2 regions of the Solibacillus sp. NPDC093137 genome follow, and region 1 is predicted to be linked to the other one. Evidence: predicted binding sites of a transcription regulator. Region 1 holds the regulator's gene; the other holds the start of a gene.
What was found. Region 1 encodes CtsR, which represses protease genes until heat stress. Its sites were predicted from a motif close to ATGGTCAATAAAGGTCAAACA; they were not measured.
Positions count from the first base shown of each region.

Region 2: a site for CtsR is predicted at 2,601-2,621, ahead of ACQKN3_RS10485 (ATP-dependent Clp protease ATP-binding subunit). Genes of this name have one in related genera too.

Region 1 covers NZ_JBNNVH010000007.1:96,558-100,777, forward strand. Annotated here, with positions in the region: gene ACQKN3_RS17685 (globin-coupled sensor protein) at 1-1,071, opposite strand, end outside; gene ACQKN3_RS17690 (acyltransferase) at 1,214-1,444, shown strand; gene ACQKN3_RS17695 (DUF4870 domain-containing protein) at 1,565-1,870, shown strand; gene ACQKN3_RS17700 (CtsR family transcriptional regulator) at 2,072-2,536, shown strand; gene ACQKN3_RS17705 (UvrB/UvrC motif-containing protein) at 2,549-3,091, shown strand; gene ACQKN3_RS17710 (protein arginine kinase) at 3,088-4,185, shown strand; gene ACQKN3_RS17715 (ATP-dependent Clp protease ATP-binding subunit) at 4,182-4,220, shown strand, end outside.
Region 2 covers NZ_JBNNVH010000001.1:2,057,267-2,061,486, forward strand. Annotated here, with positions in the region: gene ACQKN3_RS10480 (YjzD family protein) at 1-144, shown strand, start outside; gene ACQKN3_RS10485 (ATP-dependent Clp protease ATP-binding subunit) at 452-2,581, opposite strand; gene ACQKN3_RS10490 (metal-sulfur cluster assembly factor) at 2,755-3,063, opposite strand; gene ACQKN3_RS10495 (prolyl oligopeptidase family serine peptidase) at 3,125-3,880, opposite strand; gene ACQKN3_RS10500 (Cof-type HAD-IIB family hydrolase) at 3,992-4,220, shown strand, end outside.

The sequences.
Region 1 (4,220 bases):
TTGTGAAATGCTAAGTTCTGTTTCTTTAATTAAATGAGAAACGTTTTGTACCGCATTTTTAGTTTCCTCAGCAAGCTTTCGGACTTCATCAGCTACAACGGCAAATCCTTTCCCATGTTCACCTGCACGTGCTGCTTCAATAGATGCATTTAATGCAAGCAAGTTTGTCTGATCGGCAATCCCTGTTACTAATCCTACAATTTCAGCAATTTTTTTAGATGATTGACGCAGTTTAACCATTGATGACTCAAGTATGTCCACACGGTCTAAAATGTTTGTCATAATTGCTGTCTGGTTAACTAAATATGTAGTACCTGTCGTTGATTTATTTTCGGTTTCCGCGACTAAATTTAATCCTTGTTTTGTGTTGGAAGCAATTTCTTCAGATTGACTCGCAATTTCCTGTAATGAGGCATTTGTCTGATCACTAATATGCGTTAACTCTTGTGCAGTATGTTGAATTCGCTCTACGATTCGGTATTTCATTTCCAAACTTTCAGTACGAATGCGCTGCTCTTCTTTTTCATATGCTTCAATCACAAGCTGCTGCTCGAAGTTGATTAGTTTTGAAAAAGCATTAATTGCTTTAGCCATCTCTTCATTCGGCATTTCAATTTTACTGATAAAGTCGATAAACGTTGTCATTAGCGATTGAAATGATGCAATATACCACTTTGATTGCAGGCCGATTTTGACATGGACATGCGCAATCGTTTGTCGTTCTTCAATATAACGTGAATCGATATTACAGTTGAACATTGCTTCTAAATGCCTTGTTAGTGTACCTTTAAGACGCTCCATTCGAGCTGAACTTCCTATAATATCTACAAGCTCCGAACTTAAGCTGATTGCACCATAAAACTTTTCCACCATAACTGGAACAACTTGTTGAGCAAAAGGTTCTAGCTGTTTAATTACGGCTAAATCCTCTTTCGTCAATTTTAGCAATTGAAGCTGTTTATGTAAGTTAGGATAGTTTGATACATCCAGATTTACTTGCTGTGCATAATTTGCAATATCAAAATAAGGCTTGTTTGAAACTTTTGTTGCTCTTGAAAACAGAATACCCATGTTCTTCCTCGATTCATGTATTATTAAATAATACTATTTTACTGTTTATATCGGATTAAATCATTAATATTTCTATAAAGATTAAAAATTTACATTAATTTGTATTTGAGGTATATAACTATTAAAATGGATGCAGTAAATAATGAAAGGCGTTGTAATGATGAAGTTTCATAAAGGGCGTTTGAAATTTGTTTTACCATTGTCGCTTGGGGTGGCAATCGCATCGTATATTATGCTCGTAAACAATTATGCAGAAGTAGGTGACCGCGATCGGATTTTAATAGTTATTGGAGCAACCATCTTAACCGCGGTTATTTCCTACTTTTTATTTCCTCAAGAAGGGGACAACCCGAAAGATAGAGGCCCATATTGATTAAATTTAGACATCACAAGAATCTCGAAATAAAAATTCGGGATTTTTTGTCCTCTCTATGAAACTTTTATGAATATTATCCGTAAATAAGCTAATAAACTAAAGTGAGGTTGATAACAAATGGAATCTAAATGGTCGAAAATCATCATTCATGCCAGTGCATTCTTTGCACCGTTCCTTGTACCGATTCTGTTTTTCTTAATAAGTTCTGAAGATGAAGTGAAGCGTACAGCAATCCAAGCATTACTATTCCAGGTCGTATTCGGAATTTTAATAGCGATAGCAGGAGTCCTTTCTGTATTGTTAATAGGTTTACCATTCCTATTAGTATTTTTACTCATCTTCTGGATTGCCCCGGTCATCGGTATTGTAAAAGCATTATCGGATCAGCACTGGAATTATCCAATTGTCGGACGCTGGGTATAATTTACCCTCATTCTGGCAAAGTTCATAAAAGCGGTAAGGTTTGTTTAAAAACACCTTATCGCTTTTTTACATAAAAAGGGATTTATTAATGTAAAAATAGGGAAACCTAAAACAAGAGTGATTAGTTGCATTTCAAAAAATAAATATTGTATATTTAAGTCAAAGATAGTCAAAGTCAGTTGATGAGAGGTGAGAGACAGCATGAGGAATATATCTGACATAATTGAAGGGTATTTGAAGGAAGTTATTGAATTAGAGGGACAGGGACTTATTGAAATAAAACGAAATGAATTGGCAAAGCAATTTGCCTGTGCCCCTTCTCAAATCAATTACGTTATCAATACGCGTTTCACGACCGAGCATGGTTACTATGTAGAGAGTAAGCGGGGTGGTGGCGGTTATATTCGGATTTTGCGTGTAACAATCCACTCGAAGAAAAATTTACTTGACGAAATGGAAACACAAATAGGTAACGCCATTGCCCAGACTAATGCTGAGCGTATTATTTTCCGTTTATTGGATGAGGATATCGTTACAGAACGAGAAGCAAGCATTATGAAGGCCGCTTTAGATCGTGTCACATTACAGGTAGCTTTGCCGCTGCGTGATCAGCTAAGAGCACGCATTATGCACGCAATGCTACAAACGATTTCTTTTGAAAAGTAGAGGTGGATTATTATGATATGTGAGCATTGTAAACAGCGTCACGCCAATGTTACCGTTACTCAAGTTCACAATGGTCAAAAAGTAGAGCGTCACTACTGTGAAGTATGTGCCACTCAATTTCATCCATTTCAATTTGACGTAAATGAAGAGCCTGCATCTCTTCAGCAGCTTATTTCAAATTGGTTCAATTTTGTACCTGTGAATGCAAAGAAAGAAAGCACGACAACTAATACAAACAGCCCAAAATCCTGTCCTTCCTGCGGGTTTACGTACCGACAGTTTTTAAAGCAAGGCAAATTCGGATGCGGTCAATGTTACGAAACATTTAGCGAGCAATTACCCCAGCTGCTTGAACGTCTTCAGGCAGGTACTCAGCATGTAGGGTATATGGAAGAAGGACCTTCAAAGGAAAAGGTAGAACAACAAATCCAAGAGCTCCGAACATCACTGCAGCAAGCAATTGCGGAAGAGCGATTTGAAGATGCAGCTTCCATACGTGATGAAGTAAGGGAATTGGAAAGTAAAATAAGACAGGAAGGTGAGGGGAACGCATGAACATCGAGCATTTTTTAACGAATGCCAGTCCCAGCTGGATGCAGCACGAAAGCGATTCAGATATCGTCATTAGCACACGCATTCGGCTTGCTCGTAATATTGCCAATACTCGATTTCCGATTAGTTTTACAGAACAGGAAGCCCAATTAATCGAAGAAAAAATGATGCAGTCATTATTGTCTTCATATGATAATCCGTATCAGTTTTCCTATTTCCAAATAAAAGATATGCCGGTTTTACAACGCCAAATTTTAGTGGAGAAGCATTTGATCAGTCCGAATTTGGCAAGAAGAAAAAAAATTGGATCATTTTTTTTAACAAAAGATGAATCCATTAGCATATTAGTAAATGAAGAGGATCATATTCGCATACAGAGTCTTACGCAAGGGATGAATTTAAAAGAAGCATTTGATAAGGCTCGTAATATTGACCGCTACTTAAGTAAGTCAATCGCGTATGCATATGAAGACCGCTATGGTTATTTGACAAGTTGCCCAACAAATGTCGGAACAGGACTTCGAGCTTCTGTCATGCTCCATTTACCAGCACTCACAATGATGAAACAGATGAATCCATTAATTCAGATGATGACAAGATTAGGAATGGTTGTGAGGGGTATATATGGGGAAGGCAGTGAAAATTTAGGGAATATTTATCAAATATCAAACCAAATCACATTAGGTAAATCAGAAGAAACGATTTTACAGGAGCTGCAGGAAGTTGTGGAGCAAGTAATCAAAAAGGAAGAGCTTGCACGTAAAAATTTATTGATGCGTGCTCCCTCGGTGTTGGAAGACCGCTTAAGCCGTTCACTTGGTACATTGAAGTACGCAAAAATTTTAACGAGTGAAGAAGCGGCTAGCTGTTTATCAAATGTGCGTCTTGGGGTAAGTTTAGGATTATTAGAAGCAATTTCACAGCGTAAACTAAATGAGTGCATGCTTATTATGCAACCTGGACTCATTCAGCAATATATTGGTACTACGTTACAACCGGCAGAACGCGATATGTATCGTGCGAAGCTGTTGCAAGAAAAGTTAAACGAGCAAGATGAAGCTACAAACAATGGGGAAAAAGGAGAGGATTTTCTATGATGTTTAATCGATTCACACAACGTGCTCAGAAGGTA
Region 2 (4,220 bases), on a different contig from region 1:
TATGTAGTAAGTTCTGTATTAAGTGTAGATTTTAACTTCATGAATGGCGTAATCGTATCATTAGTATTCAGCGTTTTAGTTATTATTATCGCTGCAATCATTCCAAACGAATCAACTCCAGAAGCAGAAGCAGAGCATCATTAATAGATAACAAGGGGCTGTCCGGTAAAACTACTGGACAGCCCCTTGTTATCTACGCCCACTTTGTGGGGGGCGCTGACTTTATTAGATAAATTCAATACATATTAGAAGTTTTATACTTGATATTAGAAAAGTCTCCACATTTATATGAACAGTAGCACCTCTTATTAGCACAAGTGACATTTATATTAAAATTTCGGGCTTTTATTAGTACTTTTTCATTTATATTAGAACTTTAACCATCCTTATTAGAACATTTCAAACCACCAAAAAAAGCTTGTACGCATTCACGCACAAGCTGTCTTCAAACTTAATTTAATTTTATTACTAACTCTCCATTTTCCAATGCAATCGATAAACTTCCACCTGCTGTGACTTCCCCTTTTAACAGTTCACGGGCAACAATCGTCTCCAAATGGCGTTGGACAAAGCGTTTGAGCGGACGTGCACCAAATTGCGGGTCAATCCCGTGCTTCACAATCCAGTCCACAACTTCCCCATCAACAGACAGCGTAATTTCCTGTTCTGCGACCCGATCTTGAAGCTGCTTTACATATTTCCAGGCAATCTTATGGAAGTGCTCATTCGATAATGCATGGAACATAATAATATCGTCCATCCGGTTTAACAGCTCCGGCTTAAAGTGCTGGCGTAATGCGGCTTGAACAAGCTGTTCCGCTTCTTCTGATGCTTCCAGTAAAAACTGTGAGCCGATATTCGATGTCAAGATGATAACGGTATTCGTAAAATTGACAATCCGTCCTTGGCTATCGGTAATGCGGCCATCATCAAGTACTTGAAGTAAAATATTCGCGACATCCGGATGCGCCTTTTCGATTTCATCCATTAGTACTACAGCATACGGATTGCGGCGTACCGCTTCTGTCAGCTGACCACCTTCTTCGTAGCCAATATAGCCTGGAGGAGCTCCGACAAGTCTAGATACAGAATGCTTCTCCATATACTCGCTCATATCAATACGGATGAAATGGTCTTCCGAATCGAAAAGTTGTGCGGCCAATGCTTTGGCCAATTCCGTTTTCCCGACACCGGTTGGACCAAGGAACAGGAAGCTTCCAATCGGCTTATTCGGGTCTTTAATACCGGAACGCGCACGCCAAACTGCTTCCGTTACATAAGTTACCGCATCGTCCTGACCGACTACCCTTTCATGCAATGTATCTTTTAAACGGAGCAGTTTATCGCGTTCACCTTCAACAAGCTTCGTTACCGGAATCCCTGTCCAGCGTGAAATAATTTTAGCGATTTCTTCTTCAGTCACTTCTTCACGCAGCATCCGGTTACCTTCCGACTGTTTCAACTGCAGTTCTAGTTCGGCGATTTCCTTTTCAAGCTGTGGTATTTTACTGTACTGAAGCTCACTTGCCCGTGCTAAATTACTGCCTGAAATAAATAAATCGTCGCGCTCGGCTTCCATTTTTTTCAGTTCATCTTTTTTATCGCGTACAATCTGTAAACCGTTTTTCTCGAGTTCCCACTGTTCCTTCATTGACTTAATTGAAACTTCCAATGTATCAATTTCATCTGTAATTATTTCAAGACGTTTTTTACTTGCATCATCTTTTTCTTTTTTCAGTGCCTGCTGCTCAATTTTCAGCTGTGTGAGGCGGCGCATTAACTGATCCAGTTCCTGTGGCATTGAATCGATTTCTATGCGGATCATCGCACATGCCTCATCGACAAGATCAATTGCTTTATCCGGTAAAAAGCGATCTGTAATATAACGGTTCGCCAGTTGGGCCGCTGCAATAATCGCGCGGTCATGAATGCGAACACCACGGTGATGTTCTTCAAAACGGTCTTTTATTCCACGTAAAATGGAAACCGTATCTTCAATAGAAGGTTCTCTCACCATTACTTGCTGGAAGCGGCGTTCCAATGCAGGATCTTTCTCGATATACATACGGTATTCATCCAATGTTGTTGCTCCAATACAATGCAGTTCACCACGTGCAAGCATTGGTTTCAGCATATTTCCTGCATCCATTGCTCCGTCCGCTTTGCCTGCACCGACAATTGTATGGATCTCATCGATGAATAAAATAATACGTCCATCTGATTCTTTCACTTGCTTTAATACCGATTTCAGCCGCTCTTCAAACTGCCCGCGATACGATGCACCGGCAATTAGTGCACTCATATCCAGTTCATAAAGCTCCGCATCTTTTAATCCTTCCGGAACATCCTGTCTTACGATACGCTGTGCCAGCCCTTCGACGATCGCTGTTTTACCAACACCTGGCTCACCGATGAGGACCGGATTGTTTTTTGTTTTACGTGACAGAATACGAATGACGTTCCGGATTTCCTCATCTCGTCCAATAACCGGATCCATCTTACCGTTTTTTACTTGTTCAATTAAGTTTCGTCCAAATTGCTCTAATGGAGGACGATTATCTTGTGTTTGGTTAAATTGCATAAAGTGCACCCTTTCATTTAGTTTGACCTTTTTTGATTAATTTAATTATAAGTCAAAGTTGGTCAAACAACAAATAATTAAGCTCTGTTTCCTTCGCAAAGATCCTAATAAAAAACGATCACTTTGCCTATACGCAAAATGACCGAATTTCAATTCATTTATTCACTTATTAATTAACGAATGCCTAATGCCATTTTTGCATAGCGGGACATATTGTCTTTAGACCACGCCGGTTGCCATACGATATCTACTTTTACTTCTTTTACTTCCGGTAATTCGCTAAGTGCAGTTGTTACTTGGTCAACGATAACTGGAGCAAGCGGACAGCCCATTGATGTTAATGTCATCGTAACGATTGCTAAGCCCTCATCTGTTAAATCTACTTCATATACTAAGCCTAAGTTGACGATATCAATGCCTAACTCAGGGTCAATTACGTTTTCCAATGCACCTAACATACTTTCTTTCATATCGTGATCAATTGCCATTTTAAATTTCCCCTTTCGCCATGGTGTTAATGTTAATCATAGCAGAACGCATGATTTATGCCAAACAATGCGCCATAAATTGCGTGACTTGCAAAATTCCGTTTCTCGATACCGCATGCCCAGCTTTTCGTTCTGCCAAATAAGTAATATGTTCCGCTTTTTTTTCTTTTTCCAGTTGTTCAACATAATCTCGGCTCATATGATAAGGAACGACCGTATCGCGCTCACCATGCCAGAAAATAATCGGTTTGTTTGCCCATAATTCCTCATGCTGCTCCATATCAAATTTTTGCAGCATTTGAAGCAAGCCTGTTTGCTGTTCTTCAGACAACGGAAATGTTACGCCTTTTTGCTTTAGATCCTCTACTTGATGGAGGGCCAGTTTCGTATAGCTAGTTGTACCCATACAAATACCTGCCGTTTCAATCCATGGATAGATCGCTAAACAGCCTGAAGTGACGATTCCGCCCATTGAAGTTCCGGCAATCCCAACCTTGTTTCCTGCCAAGTTTTTCAGCTTCAATTCTCCATAAATAGTATGTACTTCTTCCACTGACTTTAATACAATTTTCCAGAAGTTAAAGTTCATCTGGTCTTCCGTCAATTGATTCGAGCGCTCACCATGCATTAACGCATCCGGTAGTATAACGCGAACACCCTGTTGCACAAACTGATAAGCGTAATGTAAATTATGTTCCTTTGCGCTTAAAAAACCATGAAGAAAAATAACGACCGGTGTTTGCTCATCCATCGTTTCATCATATACATGCAGTAATGGAATGGACTTCCATTGTTCTTTGTCAACTATCAAATTTCTCACCTCTTTGTTTACATTAGCAAAAATTGGTCAATGTTTCAAAACTTTGACGAATGCTATTTTTGCACGTTACAATTATACCCAGGCTAAAGGAGGCTTACTCTTATGAACGAACATTTAATTGTATTAGATTTAGACGGCACTTTATTGACGGACGAGAAAAAAATTTCTGCGCTGACAAAGGAAACTTTGTTGAAAGCAAAAGAAGCAGGTCATCAGGTGATGATCGCGACAGGACGTCCGTATCGTGCGAGTCAGCTTTATTACCAGGAGCTGAGTTTAACAACTCCGATTGTCAATTTCAACGGAGCCCTCATCCACCACCCTAAAAATC